Regions from separate parts of the Streptomyces sp. NBC_00385 genome, predicted to be linked through region 1. Evidence: riboswitches for the same ligand, from Rfam matches in the RefSeq annotation. Region 1 holds a riboswitch; each other region holds the start of a gene.

Region 1 (4,204 bases):
CGCCCACTCCGGCAGCGGCACCTCGGGCAGCGTGAACACGACATGCGTGCCGGGGATCGGGGAGCCGAGGAAGGCGGAGAAGAGCAGCCGTACACCGATGACGAACAGCCCGATCCTGATGAACGCCCCGTAGGAGCGGGCCCACGGAGCGTCCGTGCGGCGCGCGGCCACGACGTACCCCGCCACGCCGACCAGCAGGCCGAGCAGCAGCGGGTTGGTGGTACGGGACGCGGCGGTCGCGAGCCCGAGCGCCCACAGCCACCAGGCGCCTGCGGGCAGTGCGTTGCTCCGGGTGGCTGCGGGCGCGCGCCAGGCACGGACCCGGTCCACCGGTGCGCCCGCGGTATCCGCAGGCGCACCGCTCGTCGAGCCGGTCATCCGCGGCGGCGGCGGGCCTGCGCGACTGCGGCGATGCCGACGAGCAGGACGGCGCCGACCCCGACGAGGACCCCGGCGGACGGCCCGCCGCCGTCCGCACCGTCGCCGCCGGTGGTGACACCGGCCGACGTGGGCGCGGAGGCGTCGGCCGTGGCGGTCCTGCCGCCACCCGAGTCCTGGGACACCTGCTCACCGCAGCCGGAGTCCGGATAGCCGGAGATCGCGCAGAGCAGCGCGTCGCTGCCGTACCGCAGCGGCTTGGCCACGGAGGCGAGGGCCTCCGCGCTGCTCGCGTCCTCCGGGACCTGCGCGCACGCGGTCCGCGGAGCGGGGGGAGTCTCCCCGTCCGGGGCGTCGGCGGCCGTACCGGGATCGATGACGAGAGCGACCCGCTTGCGGCCGTCCTCGGCGGGCGTGTCCGCGCAGATCTTCGCGAAGTCGGGGGCGTGGCGCGGCTTGGCCGCGTCCTGCGAGTCCGCGCTCACGGCGAACCGGAAGCCCTGCACCGAACCGTCGTCCGGCCGGACCAGCGACGGCCCCTGGGTGGCATACGCCCACCCGCTGCCGGAGCCCTCCCAGAACGACCAGTAGCGGTAGCCCGCCGCCTGGGCCGTGCCCGTACCGAGCACGGCCAGGACGGCGCCCAGGACCACCAGCAGTACGGTGGCCCGTCCGGCGCGTGCGCTCTTCCGGCCCGAGGCCGCCCGACGGCTCCTCACAGCTGCTGGTTCTTGCGGCGGCCGCTGATCAGGAACCCGGCGCCGGCGCCGACGGCGAGTCCGATCCCGACGAACCACCAGACACCGCCGATGCCGTCCCCGTCGCCGCTGTCCTTCTTCTCCTCCTCGGTGGCGCTCGCCGTCGGCTTCTTGTCGGTGGAGGGCGCGGGACCCGTCGCGTTCAGCTGGGCGACGAGGTCGGCGCCGCCGAAGTCGTGGACGTCGGTGCCGGTGGCGTGGGCGGCCATGACGAGCTGCGCGTAGGCGGCGGGGCCGTTCTCCTTCGCCCAGTCCGCGGAGTTCTTCTCGAGCCACTTCACGGACGCGGCGGCCTTGTCCTTGTGGCCGGCCGCGGACAGGGCGACGACCGCGTCGGCGGTGTTGCCGAAGTCGGGCTGCGGGGCGCTGTCCTCGGCGCCGGGCATCGGCGGCGAGTCGAGGTGGCCGGTCTTCTTGAGGGCCCCGGCGAGGTAGTAGGCGCCGTTCTGGGCGGCCTGCTCGGGCTTGACGGTGTCACCCCCGGTGCAGGTGGGGTCCTTCACCGCGGCGTTGTTGCCGACGACGAGCCCCTTGCCGAGCGATCCGAGCACGGCGGCCGCGGTGGCGTCGCCGTTGGCGACGAGCTTGCCGGCCTTGTCGGGCTGGTACGCGAACGCGCCGCCGTCCTTGCCGCCGCAGGGAATGGCGAAGGTGAGCAGCGCGTCGTACGGCGTCCTGCCCTCGCTGTTCGTCACATCGTCGAGCTTCTCGCCGGCCCGGGCGAGGGCGCCGATCACGATCGAGGTGGAGTTCGCGTCACTCGGGCTGCCGGCGGTGTAGCCCCAGCCGCCGTCCTTGTTCTGCACGGACTTCAGCCAGGAGGCCCCGTGCTGCACGAGATCCTCGTGCCCGCGGACCTCGTGCAGCGCCTGCACGGCGGCAGCCGTCGCATTGGTGTCGACCATGGTCTTGGCGTCGCAGCGCACGGTCGGGTCCGGCCGGTACGCGGGGAACGCCCCGCTGTCGCACTGCTGGCCGATCAGCCAGTCGACGGCCTCGTCGGCGGGCGAAACACCCACGGCCCGCTGCGAGGCGAAGGCCAGCGACTGCCGCCACACCCCGTCGTACGTCGGGTCCTTCGTGCCGTACAGCCCCGAGGGCAGAGACACGGACGGCGAGGGGGAGGGGGACGGCGCGGCGACTGCGGCCGGGGCTGCGGCCACACAGAGCACGGTGGCGGTGGCGGCGAGCGCGGCTGCGCTGCGGCGTACGGTCATGGCGGGCGGGGCCTCTCCTGGGGGAACCGGGCACAGGCACACACAGGCACCAGGCTCCGGCTCCGTATACCTCGACGGTGCCGGCCACCGGGGGGTCCCGACGGCACGAGCCGGTCACGACACGGACAGGGCATTCCGACTCCCGCCCGGCTGGGCGGTCACGGCTGCGGGTCAGCGCCGGATTCGCACCGGCTTCCCCCTGAACGGACATGATGACGACCAGCCCACTCTACCGGGCGGGTCCCGGGGCCCCTCGGTGTGGGCGGCCCCGGCATCCGACGGCATGGCCCTCTGTGGCCGCTGCCGGGGCCGCCCACGGAGGCGCCGAAACGCGCATGGCTCTTTCGAGGAGTGATCGTTAAACTACAACCGGCTTAAGAATCAGTCTGGTTGAAAGGGCGGGGCGGGCATGACAACAGGTCCGGGGGGATTCCCTCCGCCTCCTCCGTCCCGGCCACCGGGCCCGCCCCCTACCCCTCCTCCTTCTCCGCCTCATCCACCGCGGACGGATCCTCCCCGGTGGGCATGGTGGGTCGGCGGGATCGCCATTCCGCTGGCCGGCATCCTGGCGACGGTGATCTTCAGCAACGACCCGGAGCCCGTCTCGGCTCCTGCCCCGGCACCCGCCCCGGCCTCCAGCAGCGCGCGAACCAGACCGAGCACACTGCCGAGCCCGGACCAAGCCTGGGGGGAGAGCGAGTCGCCCACGGCGACTTCGAGTGACACGGTGTCCGCGAGCCCTTCGGCCACCTCGGATGTCGACCTCACGGCGCCGGCCGGGTACGCAGAGGCGACCGAGACCATGTGGGGCCTCGCGCCGGGTTCCTGCGAACACTCCGAACAGCAGATCGTCGACCTCGACGACGGCATGAGCCGGGTGGAATCCGGCGACGGCGTGGTGAAGGACCCCCGCGGAGCGGAACTCCTCTACTGGCCGTCCGAAAGCTGCATCGACGACTTCGGCGACTATCAACTGCGCGCCCTGCCCAACACCCGCGTGGGACTCCTGCAGACCGGCATGCCCAAGACCTTCGAGTCCTGCAAGGCCGCGTCCGGGACCGGTTTCGGAGGCCTTCAGCTCTCCGATGGAAGCGAGAGCGAAGCCCGGGGTTTCGTCGAAGGCGCGGCCGTGTGCTCCGTAACAGACCGAGGCGCCGTCTCCATGGCCCTGATCGAGCACATGGACGGTGGGACATTCGACGACGTATCGGTGAGCGGCAGGCTCTACGTGTGGCCGAAGTCGCCCTGATCCGCCTCGTCCGTCCCTCGGCGACAGCACGCCCGTACGCGGAAAAAGGGGATGAGGACCGACCGGAGGCCGTGCTTGCATGAGCCCCATGGTGTCCACCGACCGTTTGCTCGCCTTCGCGGCGATGTCGTTCCTGCTGATCGTGATCCCGGGGCCCAGCGTGCTTTTCGTGATCGGGCGGGCGCTGGCGCAGGGCCGGCGCGCGGCGCTGACGACGGTCGTGGGCAACACGACGGGCGCGTTCCTGCTCGTCTTCGCCGTGGCCCTCGGAGTCGGGTCGATCGTCGAGCGTTCCGTCCTCGTCTTCACGGTGCTGAAACTGGCCGGTGCCGCCTACCTGGTGTATCTGGGCGTCAAGGCGTGGCGGCAACGAGGTTCCCTGCGGGCCGCGTTCACCGGCGAGGAGAAGGCCGCGCAGGGAGGACTGCGCACGTTCTGGGACGGGTTGGCCGTCGGTGTGGCCAACCCCAAGACCATGGTGTTCTTCGCCGCCGTGCTGCCGCAGTTCGTCGACCGCGCCCAGGGACACATCGCGGTGCAGATGCTGGTGCTCGGGCTGGTCTTCAACATCATCGCGTTGGCCTCGGACAGCCTGTGGGGCC
Region 2 (4,204 bases), 3.5 Mb from region 1:
TCGCCGTCACCGGCATCCTCGCCACGATGCCGTACATCGCCCTCCAACTCGTCGGCATCCAGGCGGTGCTGGACGTGATGGGCGTCGGCGGCGGCGAGAACACGCACTGGTTCATCAAGGACCTGCCGCTGCTGATCGCGTTCGCGGTGCTCGCCGCGTACACGTACTCCTCCGGGCTCCGCGCCCCCGCGCTGATCGCGTTCGTCAAGGACGGGCTGATCTACCTGGTCATCGCCGTGGCGATCATCTACATCCCGATCAAGCTCGGTGGCTTCGACGACATCTTCGCCAAGGCGGGCGAGGCGTTCTCCGCGAAGAACGAGGCGGCCGGAAAACCGGTCGCCGGTCTCGCTCCGGGTGAGGCGGGCCAGTGGGGTTACGCCACCCTGGCGCTCGGCTCCGCGCTGGCTCTCTTCATGTATCCGCACTCGATCACGGCGACGCTCTCCAGCCGCAGCCGTGACGTGATCCGCCGCAACACGACGATCCTGCCGCTGTACTCGCTGATGCTGGGGCTGCTCGCGCTGCTCGGGTTCATGGCGATCGCCGCCGGCGTCAAGGTGGACAACGGCCAGCTGGCGATCCCGCAGCTGTTCGAGAACATGTTCCCCGACTGGTTCGCGGGCGTGGCCTTCGCCGCCATCGGTATCGGCGCCCTGGTGCCCGCCGCGATCATGTCGATCGCCGCGGCGAACCTGTTCACCCGCAACATCTACAAGGACTTCCTGAAGCCCGACGCCACACCCGCGCAGGAGACCAAGGTCTCCAAGCTGGTGTCGCTGCTGGTGAAGGTCGGCGCGCTCGCCTTCGTCCTCACCATGGACAAGACGGTCGCGATCAACTTCCAGCTGCTCGGCGGGATCTGGATCCTCCAGACGATGCCGGCCCTGGTCGGCGGGCTGTTCACCCGGTGGTTCCACCGCTGGGCGCTGCTCGCGGGCTGGGCGGTCGGCATGCTGTACGGCACGATCGCCGCCTACGGGGTCGCCAGCCCGACCCAGAAGCACTTCGGCGGGTCCTCCAAGGAGATCCCCGGTATCGGCGAGATCGGCTACATCGGTCTGACGGCCTTCGTGCTGAACGTCGTGGTCGTCGTCGTCCTCACCTTCGTCCTGAACGCCGTGAAGGCGCCCGCCGGGGTCGACGAGACCTCCCCGGGCGACTACACCGCGGACGCGGGAGACCCGGGCGTGAAGACGGAACTCCCGCCGGCCACCGCCGGTGCTCCGGGCGGTCACTGACCACCCGCCGCGTGAACGGGCCGTCGCACCCCTCCCCGGAGAGGCGCGGCGGCCCGTTCGCACGTCTCGCGGAAGTCGCTTGCGGCCACGGCCCGCCCGTGCGGCAGACTCCCCCCATGGACATAACGATCCGGCCGATCGAGACCGCCGAGCACACCATCCTGGCCGATATCACCGCCGAGGCCTATCTCGGCGACGGCCTCCTGGAGTTCGGCGACGGCGATCCGTACCTGACGCAGCTGCGCGACGTCCCCCGCCGGGCGGCCGAGGCCGAGGTGCTGGTGGCGGCCGACGCGCAGGGACGTGTTCTGGGCGGGGTCACCTACGCACCCCCGGGGAACCCGTGGGCCGACATCGCAGCGGCGGACGAGGCGGAATTCCGGACGCTGGCGGTCTCCCGCGAGGCCCGGGGCGCAGGAGCCGGGGAGGCGCTCGTACGGGCCTGTGTCGACCGTGCACGGGCCACCGCGGGGGTCTCGGGGATCGTCCTGTCGACGCAGCCGGCGATGCACGGGGCTCACCGGATCTACCGGCGACTCGGCTTCCACCGCACCCCCGACAGGGACTGGAGCCCCGTCGCCGACCTGACCCTGCTGACGTTCCGTCTGGAGCTGCGCCCTTCGGTATGAGAGCGAGCACGACACAACATGTGGGGGCTGCCGCATCGGGCAGCCCCCACATGTATGCTCATGCCTGCTGTCGCCGCAGGGAAATCCGGTGCGAATCCGGAACTGTCCCGCAACGGTGTGATCGGTGCGCTTTTGCGCACCCCGTAGTCCGAGGTCCTGCCGACAGCGCATCCGGCTCGACCGATCCGGATGCCCAGACGTCCGGGCCTCGTGGATGGGCCGGTGGACGCCGCACGGAGCGCTGCCCTGCCGCGCTCCGCCCGGCCGCCCTCCGCTCCCCGAAGGCCCCGAGCCGAGCGAGGGAGAGCACCGCGTGACCATCGCGCCAGCCGATCCGGTTTCAGCGGCCGAATCAACGGGAACCACGAGCGACGGACCGGGAACCGCACTGCTGCGGACCCTGACCGACCTCACCGCCGATCTGCCCGACACCGACCCCGGACGCGTCGCCGCCGCAGCGCTGCGCGGCCGCAACGCCCGGTCGGACGAGGCCGAGCTGCGCTCGCTGGCCACCGAGGCCGCCGCGGGCCTGATCTCCGAGGACCCCGCCTACTCCCGGCTCGCCGCCCGCCTCCTCACCCGCACCATCGCGGACGAGGCCGCCGGGCAGGGCGCGACGTCGTTCTCCGCCTCGGTCGCCGTCGGGCACCGCGAGGGCCTGATCGCGGACCGCACCGCCGAGTTCGTGACCCTCCACGCCGCCGCCCTGGACGCGCTCGTCGGGCAGTCGCTCGCCGACGGCTCCGACGACCGCTTCGGCTACTTCGGCCTGCGCACCCTGCACAGCCGCTATCTGCTGCGCCACCCGCACACCCGTGAGGTCATCGAGACCCCGCAGCACTTCATGCTGCGCGTCGCCGCCGGGCTGGCCGAGGACACCTCCGCGCGCGCCCTGGACGAGGTCGCGGCGCTGTACGGGCTGATGAGCCGGCTGGACTACCTGCCCTCCTCCCCCACACTGTTCAACTCCGGTACCCGGCACCCGCAGATGTCCTCCTGCTACCTGCTGGACTCCCCGCTGGACGAGCTGGACTCGATCTACGACCGCTACCACCAGGTGGCGCGGCTGTCCAAGCACGCGGGCGGCATCGGCCTCTCGTACTCCCGTATCCGTGCCCGCGGTTCGCTGATCCGCGGCACCAACGGGCACTCCAACGGCATCGTGCCGTTCCTGAAGACGCTCGACGCCTCCGTCGCCGCCGTCAACCAGGGCGGCCGCCGCAAGGGCGCCGCCGCCGTCTACCTGGAGACGTGGCACGCGGACATCGAGGAGTTCCTGGAGCTGCGCGACAACACGGGCGAGGACCAGCGGCGCACGCACAACCTCAACCTGGCGCACTGGATCCCCGACGAGTTCATGCGCCGGGTCGACACGGACGGCACCTGGTCGCTGTTCTCCCCGGCCGACGTGCCCGAGCTGGTCGACCTGTGGGGCGACGCGTTCGACGCCGCGTACCGGGCCGCGGAGGCCAAGGGCCTGGCCCGCAAGACCATGCCGGCCCGTGAGCTGTACGGCCGGATGATGCGCACGCTGGCCCAGACCGGCCAGGGCTGGATGACGTTCAAGGACGCCTCCAACCGGACTGCGAACCAGACGGCCGAGCCGGGCCGGGTCGTGCACTCCTCGAACCTGTGCACCGAGATCCTGGAAGTCACCGACGACGGCGAGACGGCCGTCTGCAACCTGGGTTCGGTCAACCTCGGCGCCTTCGTCTCCCACGGCACCATCGACTGGGAGCGCCTGGACGCCACCGTGCGTACCGCCGTGACGTTCCTCGACCGGGTCGTGGACATCAACTTCTACCCGACCGAGCAGGCCGGCCGGTCCAACGCCCGCTGGCGGCCGGTGGGCCTGGGCGCGATGGGTCTCCAGGACGTCTTCTTCCAGCTGCGGCTGCCGTTCGACTCCCCCGAGGCCCGCGCCCTGTCGACGAGGATCTCCGAGCGCATCATGCTCGCGGCGTACGAGGCGTCCTGCGACCTCGCGGAGCGCTCGGGCCCGCTGCCCGCCTGGTCCGAGACGCGTGCCGCCCGCGGCGTGCTGCACCCGGACCACTACGACACCGAGCTGAACTGGCCGGAGCGCTGGGACGCGCTGCGCGCACGGGTCGCGAAGACCGGGATGCGCAACTCCCTGCTCCTCGCCATCGCGCCGACGGCGACGATCGCCTCGATCGCGGGCGTGTACGAGTGCATCGAGCCGCAGGTCTCCAACCTCTTCAAGCGCGAGACGCTCAGCGGTGAGTTCCTCCAGGTCAACGCCTATCTGGTGGACGAGCTGAAGAAGCTCGGCGTGTGGGACGCGCGGACCCGTGAGGCGCTGCGCGAGGCGAG
Region 3 (4,204 bases), 750 kb from region 1:
CCTTCGCAGATCACCGCGTCATACGTGCCCCGAAGCTGCTCCAGACAGTCCACGACGGTGGACAGCAGCGACTCCTGCCGGCCGCCGTGGTAGCCGCGTGCGCTCATCTCGCCGACCGGACGGCCCATCAGGACGACCTGGCTTGAGCGGTCGCTGCCGGGCTTGAGCAGCACCGGGTTCATCAGCGCGGTCGGCTCCACCCGGGCGGCCTGGGCCTGCATGGCCTGGGCGCGGCCGATCTCGGCGCCTTCGCGGGTGACGAAGGAGTTGAGTGACATGTTCTGCGCCTTGAACGGCGCCACCTTCACGCCCCGGCGCACCAGCCAGCGGCAGATGCCCGCCGTGACGACGCTCTTGCCCGCGTCCGATGTGGTCCCGGCGACCAGCAGTCCGCCGCTCATGTCGGTCTCCGTTCTGAGAATCGGGGTGCCGTGCTGCGGGAACCCGCGGTGCGGGCCCCCGCGATCCTTCGTGCCGCGAACCCCGCGCCCAGCCGGGCCGCCACGCTCACGCCGAGGGCGAGCGCGCTCACCCGGCGCGACAGCCGTACGGCCCGCTCGATGTCGGCGGGCTCCACCGCGCGGCCGGTCTCCCCGTTGAGCACGGGACGGTGCTCGACCCGGCCGCCGTAGGTGAGTGTTCCGCCGAGCCGTACGCCGAGCGCGCCGGCGAACGAGGCTTCCACGGGGCCCGCGTTGGGGCTCGGGTGCTTGGCCGCGTCGGCCCGCCAGGCGTGCACCGCTTCCCGTGGCCGCCCCCCGGCGGTCACGGCGAGGAGGGCCGTCAGCCGGGCGCCCGGCCAGCCCGCGAGGTCGTCGAGGCGGGCCGAGGCCCAGCCGTAACGCCGGTAGCGGGGCGACTTGTGACCGACCATCGCGTCGAGCGTGTTGGCGGCCCGGAACCCGACGAGTCCGGGGACCCCGCCCAGCGCGCCCCACACCAGGGCGCCGACCACGGCGTCCGAGGTGTTCTCGGCGACGGACTCCACGACGGCGCGGGCGATCTGCGGACCGTCCAGGGACTGCGGGTCGCGGCCGCACAGATGTGGCAGCCGCTCCCGGGCCCGTTCGATGTCCCCGGAGGCGAGCGCGCCACCGATGGCCCGGGCCTCGCGCCCCAGCGACGTACCGCCGATGACGGACCAGGTGGCGGCGGCGGTCAGGACGACGGACGCGGCGGGGTGGCGGCGCAGGGCGCGGGAGGCCAGCGCGGCGCCCCCGGCGGCGCCTCCGGCGCAGAGCACGGTGTGCAGGGCGCCCCACCCGCGGTGGTCGCGCCACAGACGGCGTTCGACGCCTGCCGCGGCCCGCCCGAAGGCGGCGACCGGGTGCCCCCTGCGGGGATCACCGAGCAGCAGATCGCCGATCAGACCGGCCGTGGCGCCGTACGCGAAGATGCGATCGGCACGCACGGTTCAGCCGGCCGTTGCGCCTCGAAGGACCTCAGGACCTGTTCTGCGTTGCACAGGAAGGGACGCACGGCAGCCGGGCATGGCGATATGTCCTCACTCAGGGTCCGCGCCCTGGTTCGACGTGACGGCGACGAGAGTCTCCTGGCTTCCGGATCCGCAGTTCCCCCGGCCTTCCAGTCCGCTTGCGTGGACCGTGACTTCCAGTGGTGGGGGACTGCTCCCCGGTGACAGTGGCGGGACCGCGCCGGATTCGCACCGGCTTCCTCTGCTGTCGCCGTAATGGCTCCGGCAGTCCACCACGCTCTGCGAACGCCCGTCAACTTGCCGTTGACCTGCGACGGTGCAGTGTGCTGAGACGCACATCGGGCCGGACGCACCAGTGGTGCGTCCGGCCCGATGCGGGTGGGACCGGTGGGGCTCAGGCGGTGATCAGACGACGATCAGGTAGATGCCGTAGGCCACGGCCGCGGCGCACAGGCCGAAGCAGACGTACGCGCCGGCGCGGGCCAGCATGAGCGAACCGCCCGCCGGACCGCCCGCCGAGCCGCCCTGTGCGGCCGGTTCGGGCTGCTTGGAGAGGCCGACGACGCCGAGGGTGAAGAGGCCCACCAGCGCGACGGTGGCGACGAGGGAGACACCGAAGACGGTGCCGAGGGCTGCCCAGTCGATGTTCATGGGGATCTGTCCTTACCGGAGGCTCTTAGACCGTGGCGGGTCGGGCCGGGTCGGCGACCGGCCCGGCGGGGGCCGGGATGGTGGCCGTGAGGTCGTGGGGCTGAGCGGCCGCGGTGGGCGGCGGGCTGACGGCCGCGATGGCCGTGGTGACGACGCCCGCGGGCTCGGCGTCCGCACCGGCCGGGGCGACGTCGTCGTGGCCGACGGGCTTGCGCCGCGACAGCACCCAGATCGCACCGGAGCCGGCGATCAGGAGCGCCGCGACGACCACGACACCCCAGGTGCCCTGCTTGGTGAGCAACTCCGCGCCCGCGCCGACCAGACCGGCGGCCGGCAGGGTCAGGCCCCAGGCGACGAACATCCGGGTGGCGGTGGACCAGCGGACCACGCCGCCCTTGCGGCCGAGGCCCGCGCCCATGACGGCGCCGGAGCACGACTGGGTCGTGGAGAGGGAGAAACCGAGGTGGGACGAGGCCAGGATGACGGTGGCCGCGCTGGTCTGGGCGGCGAAGCCCTGCGGCGGCTTCAGTTCGGTCAGGCCGCTGCCCATGGTGCGGATGATGCGCCAGCCGCCCAGGTAGGTGCCGAGAGCGATGGCGAGGCCCGCGGAGACGATGACCCAGACCGGCGGGTTGGAGCCGGGGGAGAGGACGCCGCCGGTGACCAGGGCGAGCGTGATGATGCCCATGGTCTTCTGCGCGTCGTTGGTGCCGTGCGCGAGCGACACGAGACCGGCCGAGGCGATCTGGCCGGCGCGGTACCCCTTCGCGGTGGCCTTCTCCTGGGCGCCGCCCTTGACCTTCCCGCCGATGCGGTACGTCAGCTTGGTGGCCAGCAACGCGGCCAGACCGGCGACGACCGGTGCGGCGACCGCGGGGAGCAGCACCTTGGTGACGACGGTGCCGCCGTCGACCGACGACCAGCCCGCGGACATCACCGCGGCGCCGATCAGGCCGCCGAACAGTGCGTGGGAGGAACTGGACGGCAGGCCGACCAGCCAGGTCAGGAGATTCCACAGGATGGCGCCGACGAGCGCCGCGAAGATGACCTCGGTTCTGAGCCCGTCTTCGTTGATGATCCCGCCGGAGATCGTCTTGGCGACCTCCACCGACAGGAACGCGCCTACGAGGTTGAGAACGGCGGACATGGCCACCGCTGTCTTGGGTTTGAGTGCGCCGGTCGAGATGGTGGTGGCCATCGCGTTGGCGGTGTCGTGGAAACCGTTCGTGAAATCGAACACTAGAGCTGTCACGATCACAATCGCGAGCAGCAGCGTGATGTGTTCCATTTACCCAGGCAATCGTTCGACGTCAGTGGCACGTGGACCGTAGGCAACCTGAGTGAACGGAAGATGAACTGGGCAGGGCGTTGCGGTGACCCCAACCGGAGTGCCGCCGCCCTTTTCGTCCGACGGGTGACGGCGGGATTCCGGTACGGGCCGGTGTGGGCCCGGAATCCGGCGTCCGGGGAGGCTGTCGTGGGAGGGGTGGCACAGGGCCGCTCATCCGTTGAAAGGATCTTCGTGTGAGCGGTGAGTGGCGGGATTCGATCGAACAGGCCTGGGATGCGGTCGTCGCCACCGCCCGCCGGACGGCCTCCGAGGGACTGGTCGTGGGCACCTCGGGCAACGTCTCGGCACGGGTCGGCGGGACCGTACTCGTCACCCCGAGCGGAGTGCCGTACGACCGGCTCCGCCCCGAGGATCTGACCGGCGTCGATCCGGAGGGCAACCAGATCCTTGGAACCATGGCCCCCACCAGCGAACTCCCGCTCCATCTCGCGGTGTACCGGAACACCGACGCGGTCGCCGTGGTGCACACCCACGCGGTGCACGCCACAGCCGTCTCCGCACTGGTCGCCGAGGTGCCGTCGGTGCACTACGCCGCAGCGATGCTGGGCGGCCCCGTCCGGGTCGCCGCCTATGCCCGCTACGGCACGGACGAACTGGCCGAAAACATGCTCACGGCCCTGCGCGGCCGCACCGGCTGCCTGCTGGGCAACCACGGCACGGTCACCTACGGCGCCTCCCTCGACGAGGCGTACGACCGCACGGCCCAGCTGGAATGGCTGTGCCGCCTCTGGCTCACCGCGAGTTCGGTGCCCGGCCGGACCCCGGCC
Region 4 (4,204 bases), 4.6 Mb from region 1:
GGATGACAGCAGGATGACCACCGAGCCCGCCGCCCCCACCCCGCGCGCCGACACGCCCCAGGAGGGCCTCGACGCCCGCCTCGTCGTCGAGCGCGGCACCTTCCGCCTCGATGTGACGCTGGCCGTCGCACCCGGCGAAGTCGTCGCCCTGCTCGGCCCCAACGGCGCCGGCAAGACCACGGCCCTGCGCGCCCTCGCCGGCCTGACACCACTCACCGACGGCCATCTGCGGCTGGACGGAACGGCATTGGAGCGTACGCCGCCGGAGTCCCGCCCCGTCGGCGTCGTCTTCCAGGACTACCTGCTCTTCCCCCACCTCACCGCCCTGGACAACGTGGCCTTCGGACCACGCTGCCACGGGGCGACCAAGGCCGCGGCCCGTAGTGAGGCCACGAAGTGGCTCGGCCGCCTCGGTCTCGCGGAGCACGTCGACGTCAAGCCACGCAGCCTGTCCGGCGGCCAGGCCCAGCGTGTCGCCCTGGCCCGCGCCCTGGCGACCCGGCCGCGTCTGTTGCTCCTGGACGAGCCGCTGGCGGCGCTGGATGCCCGCACCCGCCTGGAGGTCCGCTCGCAACTCCGGCGGCATCTGGCCGAGTTCGAAGCCGTCGCCGTCCTGGTCACGCACGATCCGCTGGACGCGATGGTCCTGGCGGACCGCCTGGTCGTGGTCGAGGACGGCCGGGTCGTCCAGGAGGGTGCGCCGTCCCACATCGCCCGCCATCCCCGTACGGACTACATCGCCCGTCTGGTCGGCCTGAACCTCTACCGGGGCTCGGCCGACGGCCACACCGTCCGCCTCGACGACGGCCCTCCCGCCACCACCATGGAGGCCCTGTCCGGTCCGGTCTTCGTGGCCTTCCCGCCGAGCGCCGTCACCCTTCACCGTGACCGCCCCGCGGGCTCCAGCGCCCGTAACCTCTGGCAGTGCGAGATCGCGGGCCTGGAGACGCACGGCGACCAGATCCGCGCCGACCTCACCGGAGAGCTGCGTCTCACCGCGGACCTGACCACGGCCTCCGCCGCCGAACTCGACCTGCACCCGGGCGCGGCGGTCTGGGCGACGGTGAAGGCGGCGCAGACCCACGCCTACCCCGTCTGAGACGGACGCGCACCCGCCGAGTCGAGACGGGAACGGGGCCTGGGGCGGCCGAAGTTGCCCAGACGCCGAGCTCTATGCTGCAGCGGGCGGGACAGGCACGGCACATGCGTCGCACCCGTCCACCACAGCCGGGTGAGCCGCTGCGCATCAGGCACCCGACGAACGACCTGGAGGTTGACCGGTGATCACTCTGACCGCAATCGGAGGAGTGGCACTGATCGAACTGGGCATGGCGCTGACTCCGGGACCGAACATGATCCACCTCGCCTCCCGGGCGATCACCCAGGGCCGCAGGGCGGGCCTGGTCAGCCTCAGTGGGACCGCAGTGGGGTTCGTGTGCTATCTGCTGGCCGCGGCGGCGGGCCTGTCCGCGCTGTTCGCCGCCGTGCCGGTGGCGTACACGGTGATCAAGCTTGCCGGGGCCGCCTACCTGGCCTACCTCGCCTGGAGCATGCTCAAGCCGGGCGGCCGCTCACCGTTCGACCCGGCCGGGGATCTGCCTCCGGTCTCCGACGCCCGTCTGTTCTCGATGGGGCTGCTGACCAACCTGCTCAACCCCAAGATCGCGCTTCTGTACGCCGCCCTGCTGCCCCAGTTCCTGGACCCGCGGGGAGGTCCGGCGTGGGCGCAACTCCTCCAGCTCGGTGGGGTGCAGGTCATCGTGGGCATCACCGTGAACGGTCTGATCATGCTGGGCGCAGCCCGCATCTCGGGGTATCTGGCCACCCGGCCCCGCGCCATGACGGCCCAACGGCTCACGTCGGGCGGCCTGCTCGGCGTCTTCGCGTTGCGCACCGCGCTGTCCCGCACCGCGGTCTCCGCCTGAGCCGGGTGAGCGGGCACGATCCGCAGGCTCCCCGTTCCGGAATGTGAACCGCGGTCCCCAGCGGTGCGGCCCACCCTCTAGGCTGGCTGGTGCAGCTGGTTCGCCCTGTCCGCCAGGCAGACGCGTCGTAAGAGGGAACCCGGTGGAAATCCGGGACTGCCCCGCAGCGGTGAGTGGGAACGACCGCCGTCATACGCACTGGATCCGATCGGGTCCGGGAAGCGACGGCCAGTAGGTGTCCGCCTCGGCGGACCTGCCCGCGAGTCCGAAGACCTGCCCGTTGCCCGCACGTGCCCCTTGGCGTGCGGATATCCCGGTGACCTCGTGGGCGGGTCGGCGTACATACCGCACGGAAGCGCGCGCCGACGGCGCACGGGATCCGTCCGGTTCGTCACACCTTCGCGTCCGCGTCCCGGCCCGGGATGTTCAGGAGTCAACTCGCGAAGGAGAGTTCCATGACCACCGAACCCGCAGCCGCGGCGGCACGAGCCACCGTGTACGGCTATCCCCGCCAGGGCCCCGACCGGGAACTGAAGAAGGCGGTCGAGGGCTACTGGAAGGGCCGGGTCACCGCCGACGCCCTCCGGGCAACCGCGGCCGGTCTGCGCCGGGCCAACTGGAGGCGGCTGGCGGATGCCGGCGTCCACGAGGTTCCGACCGGCGACTTCTCGTACTACGACCACGTCCTGGACACCAGCGTCATGGTCGGCGCGGTTCCGCAGCGGCACCGGGCGGCCGTCGGGTCCGACGCGCTCGACGGGTACTTCGCGATGGCCCGCGGCACGCAGGACGTCGCTCCCCTGGAGATGACCAAGTGGTTCGACACCAACTACCACTACCTCGTCCCCGAGCTCGGCCCCGACACCGTCTTCACCACCGACTCCACCAAGCAGGTCACCGAGCTGAAGGAAGCCCTCGCGCTCGGGCACGCAGCCCGGCCGGTGCTCGTCGGCCCGGTCACGTATCTGCTGCTGGCCAAGCCGGCCCCCGGGGTGGCGGCCGGCTTCGAGCCGCTCACACTCCTGGACCGGCTGCTGCCCGTCTACGCCGAGGTGCTCGCCGACCTGCGCGCCGCCGGAGCCGAGTGGGTCCAGCTGGACGAACCGGCCCTGGTCCAGGACAGGACGCCGGGTGAGCTGAACGCCGCCGCCCGCACCTACCGGGAGCTCGGCGGCCTGACCGACCGGCCCAGGCTCCTCGTCGCCTCCTACTTCGACCGGCTCGGCGAAGCACTCCCCGTCCTGGCGAACGCCCCTGTCGAGGGCCTGGCGATGGACTTCACCGGCGCCGCGGCCGCCAATCTCCACGCGCTGGCCTCGGTGGGCGGAATCCCCGGCAAGCGGCTCGTCGCCGGGGTGGTCAACGGCCGCAACATCTGGATCAACGACTACGAGAAGTCCCTGTCCACCCTGGGCACGCTTCTCGGCCTCGCCGACCGGGTCGACGTGTCCGCCTCCTGCTCCCTCCTGCATGTGCCGGTCGACGCCGCGGCGGAGCGGGACATCGACCCCCAGATCCTTCGATGGCTCGCCTTCGCCACCCAGAAGACCGCCGAGATCGTCACGCTGGCCAAGGCGCTGACCCGGGGCACCGCCGCCATCGCCGCGGAGCTCGCCGTCAACCGGGCCGATCTGGCCTCCCGTGCGGACTCCCCGATCACCCGCGACCCTGCCGTGCGGGCCAGGACCGCTGCTGTCACCCGTTCCGACGGCCGCCGTTCCCTGCCGTACGAGGAGCGTGCTGCCGCTCAGCGGGCCCGCCTCGGGCTGCCGTTGCTGCCGACGACCACCATCGGTTCGTTCCCGCAGACCGCCGGGTTGCGCACGGCCCGCGCCGACCTGCGCAAGGGCCGGATCGACGTGGCCGGCTACGAGGAGCGGATCAGGGCCGAGATCGGCGAGGTCATCTCCTTCCAGGAGAAGACCGGCATCGACGTCCTGGTCCACGGTGAGCCCGAACGCAACGACATGGTGCAGTACTTCGCCGAGCAGCTGACCGGGTACCTCGCCACGCGGCACGGCTGGGTCCAGTCCTACGGCACCCGCTACGTCCGGCCGCCGGTCCTCGCGGGCGACATCTCCCGGCCCGGACCGATGACGGTGCGCTGGACCTCGTACGCCCAGTCGCTCACCGACCGCCCGGTCAAGGGCATGCTGACGGGGCCCGTCACCATGCTGGCCTGGTCGTTCGTCCGTGACGACCAGCCGCTCGGCGTCACCGCACGCCAGGTCGCCCTGGCGTTGCGGGACGAGGTCGACGATCTGGAAGCGGGCGGGACC

What was found. Region 1 has a riboswitch for cobalamin ahead of OG959_RS27380 (prenyltransferase/squalene oxidase repeat-containing protein). Riboswitches for the same ligand answer to the same signal wherever they lie in the genome.
Region 2: it holds a riboswitch for cobalamin, as region 1 does, so the genes downstream of both, OG959_RS11385 (ribonucleoside-diphosphate reductase subunit alpha) here and OG959_RS27380 (prenyltransferase/squalene oxidase repeat-containing protein) in region 1, are expected to answer to the same signal.
Region 3: it holds a riboswitch for cobalamin, as region 1 does, so the genes downstream of both, OG959_RS30670 (cobalamin biosynthesis protein) here and OG959_RS27380 (prenyltransferase/squalene oxidase repeat-containing protein) in region 1, are expected to answer to the same signal.
Region 4: it holds a riboswitch for cobalamin, as region 1 does, so the genes downstream of both, metE (5-methyltetrahydropteroyltriglutamate--homocysteine S-methyltransferase) here and OG959_RS27380 (prenyltransferase/squalene oxidase repeat-containing protein) in region 1, are expected to answer to the same signal.

Annotation. Positions count from the first base shown of each region.
Region 1 covers NZ_CP107951.1:6,131,756-6,135,959, forward strand. The annotation lists gene OG959_RS27370 (energy-coupling factor transporter transmembrane component T) at 1-378, opposite strand, end outside; gene OG959_RS27375 (SCO2322 family protein) at 375-1,037, opposite strand; gene OG959_RS27380 (prenyltransferase/squalene oxidase repeat-containing protein) at 1,094-2,353, opposite strand; cobalamin riboswitch at 2,468-2,589, opposite strand; gene OG959_RS27385 (hypothetical protein) at 2,846-3,079, opposite strand; gene OG959_RS27390 (hypothetical protein) at 3,081-3,602, shown strand; gene OG959_RS27395 (LysE family translocator) at 3,691-4,204, shown strand, end outside.
Region 2 covers NZ_CP107951.1:2,636,826-2,641,029, forward strand. The annotation lists gene mctP (monocarboxylate uptake permease MctP) at 1-1,241, shown strand, start outside; gene OG959_RS11380 (GNAT family N-acetyltransferase) at 1,358-1,870, shown strand; adenosylcobalamin-variant (AdoCbl-variant) riboswitch at 1,938-2,036, shown strand; gene OG959_RS11385 (ribonucleoside-diphosphate reductase subunit alpha) at 2,184-4,204, shown strand, end outside.
Region 3 covers NZ_CP107951.1:6,885,409-6,889,612, forward strand. The annotation lists gene OG959_RS30665 (cobyric acid synthase) at 1-401, opposite strand, end outside; gene OG959_RS30670 (cobalamin biosynthesis protein) at 398-1,411, opposite strand; cobalamin riboswitch at 1,546-1,677, opposite strand; gene OG959_RS30675 (hypothetical protein) at 1,841-2,086, opposite strand; gene OG959_RS30680 (inorganic phosphate transporter) at 2,112-3,374, opposite strand; gene OG959_RS30685 (class II aldolase/adducin family protein) at 3,611-4,204, shown strand, end outside.
Region 4 covers NZ_CP107951.1:1,534,546-1,538,749, forward strand. The annotation lists gene modB (molybdate ABC transporter permease subunit) at 1-17, shown strand, start outside; gene OG959_RS06670 (ABC transporter ATP-binding protein) at 14-1,099, shown strand; gene OG959_RS06675 (LysE family translocator) at 1,281-1,925, shown strand; cobalamin riboswitch at 2,005-2,220, shown strand; gene metE (5-methyltetrahydropteroyltriglutamate--homocysteine S-methyltransferase) at 2,381-4,204, shown strand, end outside.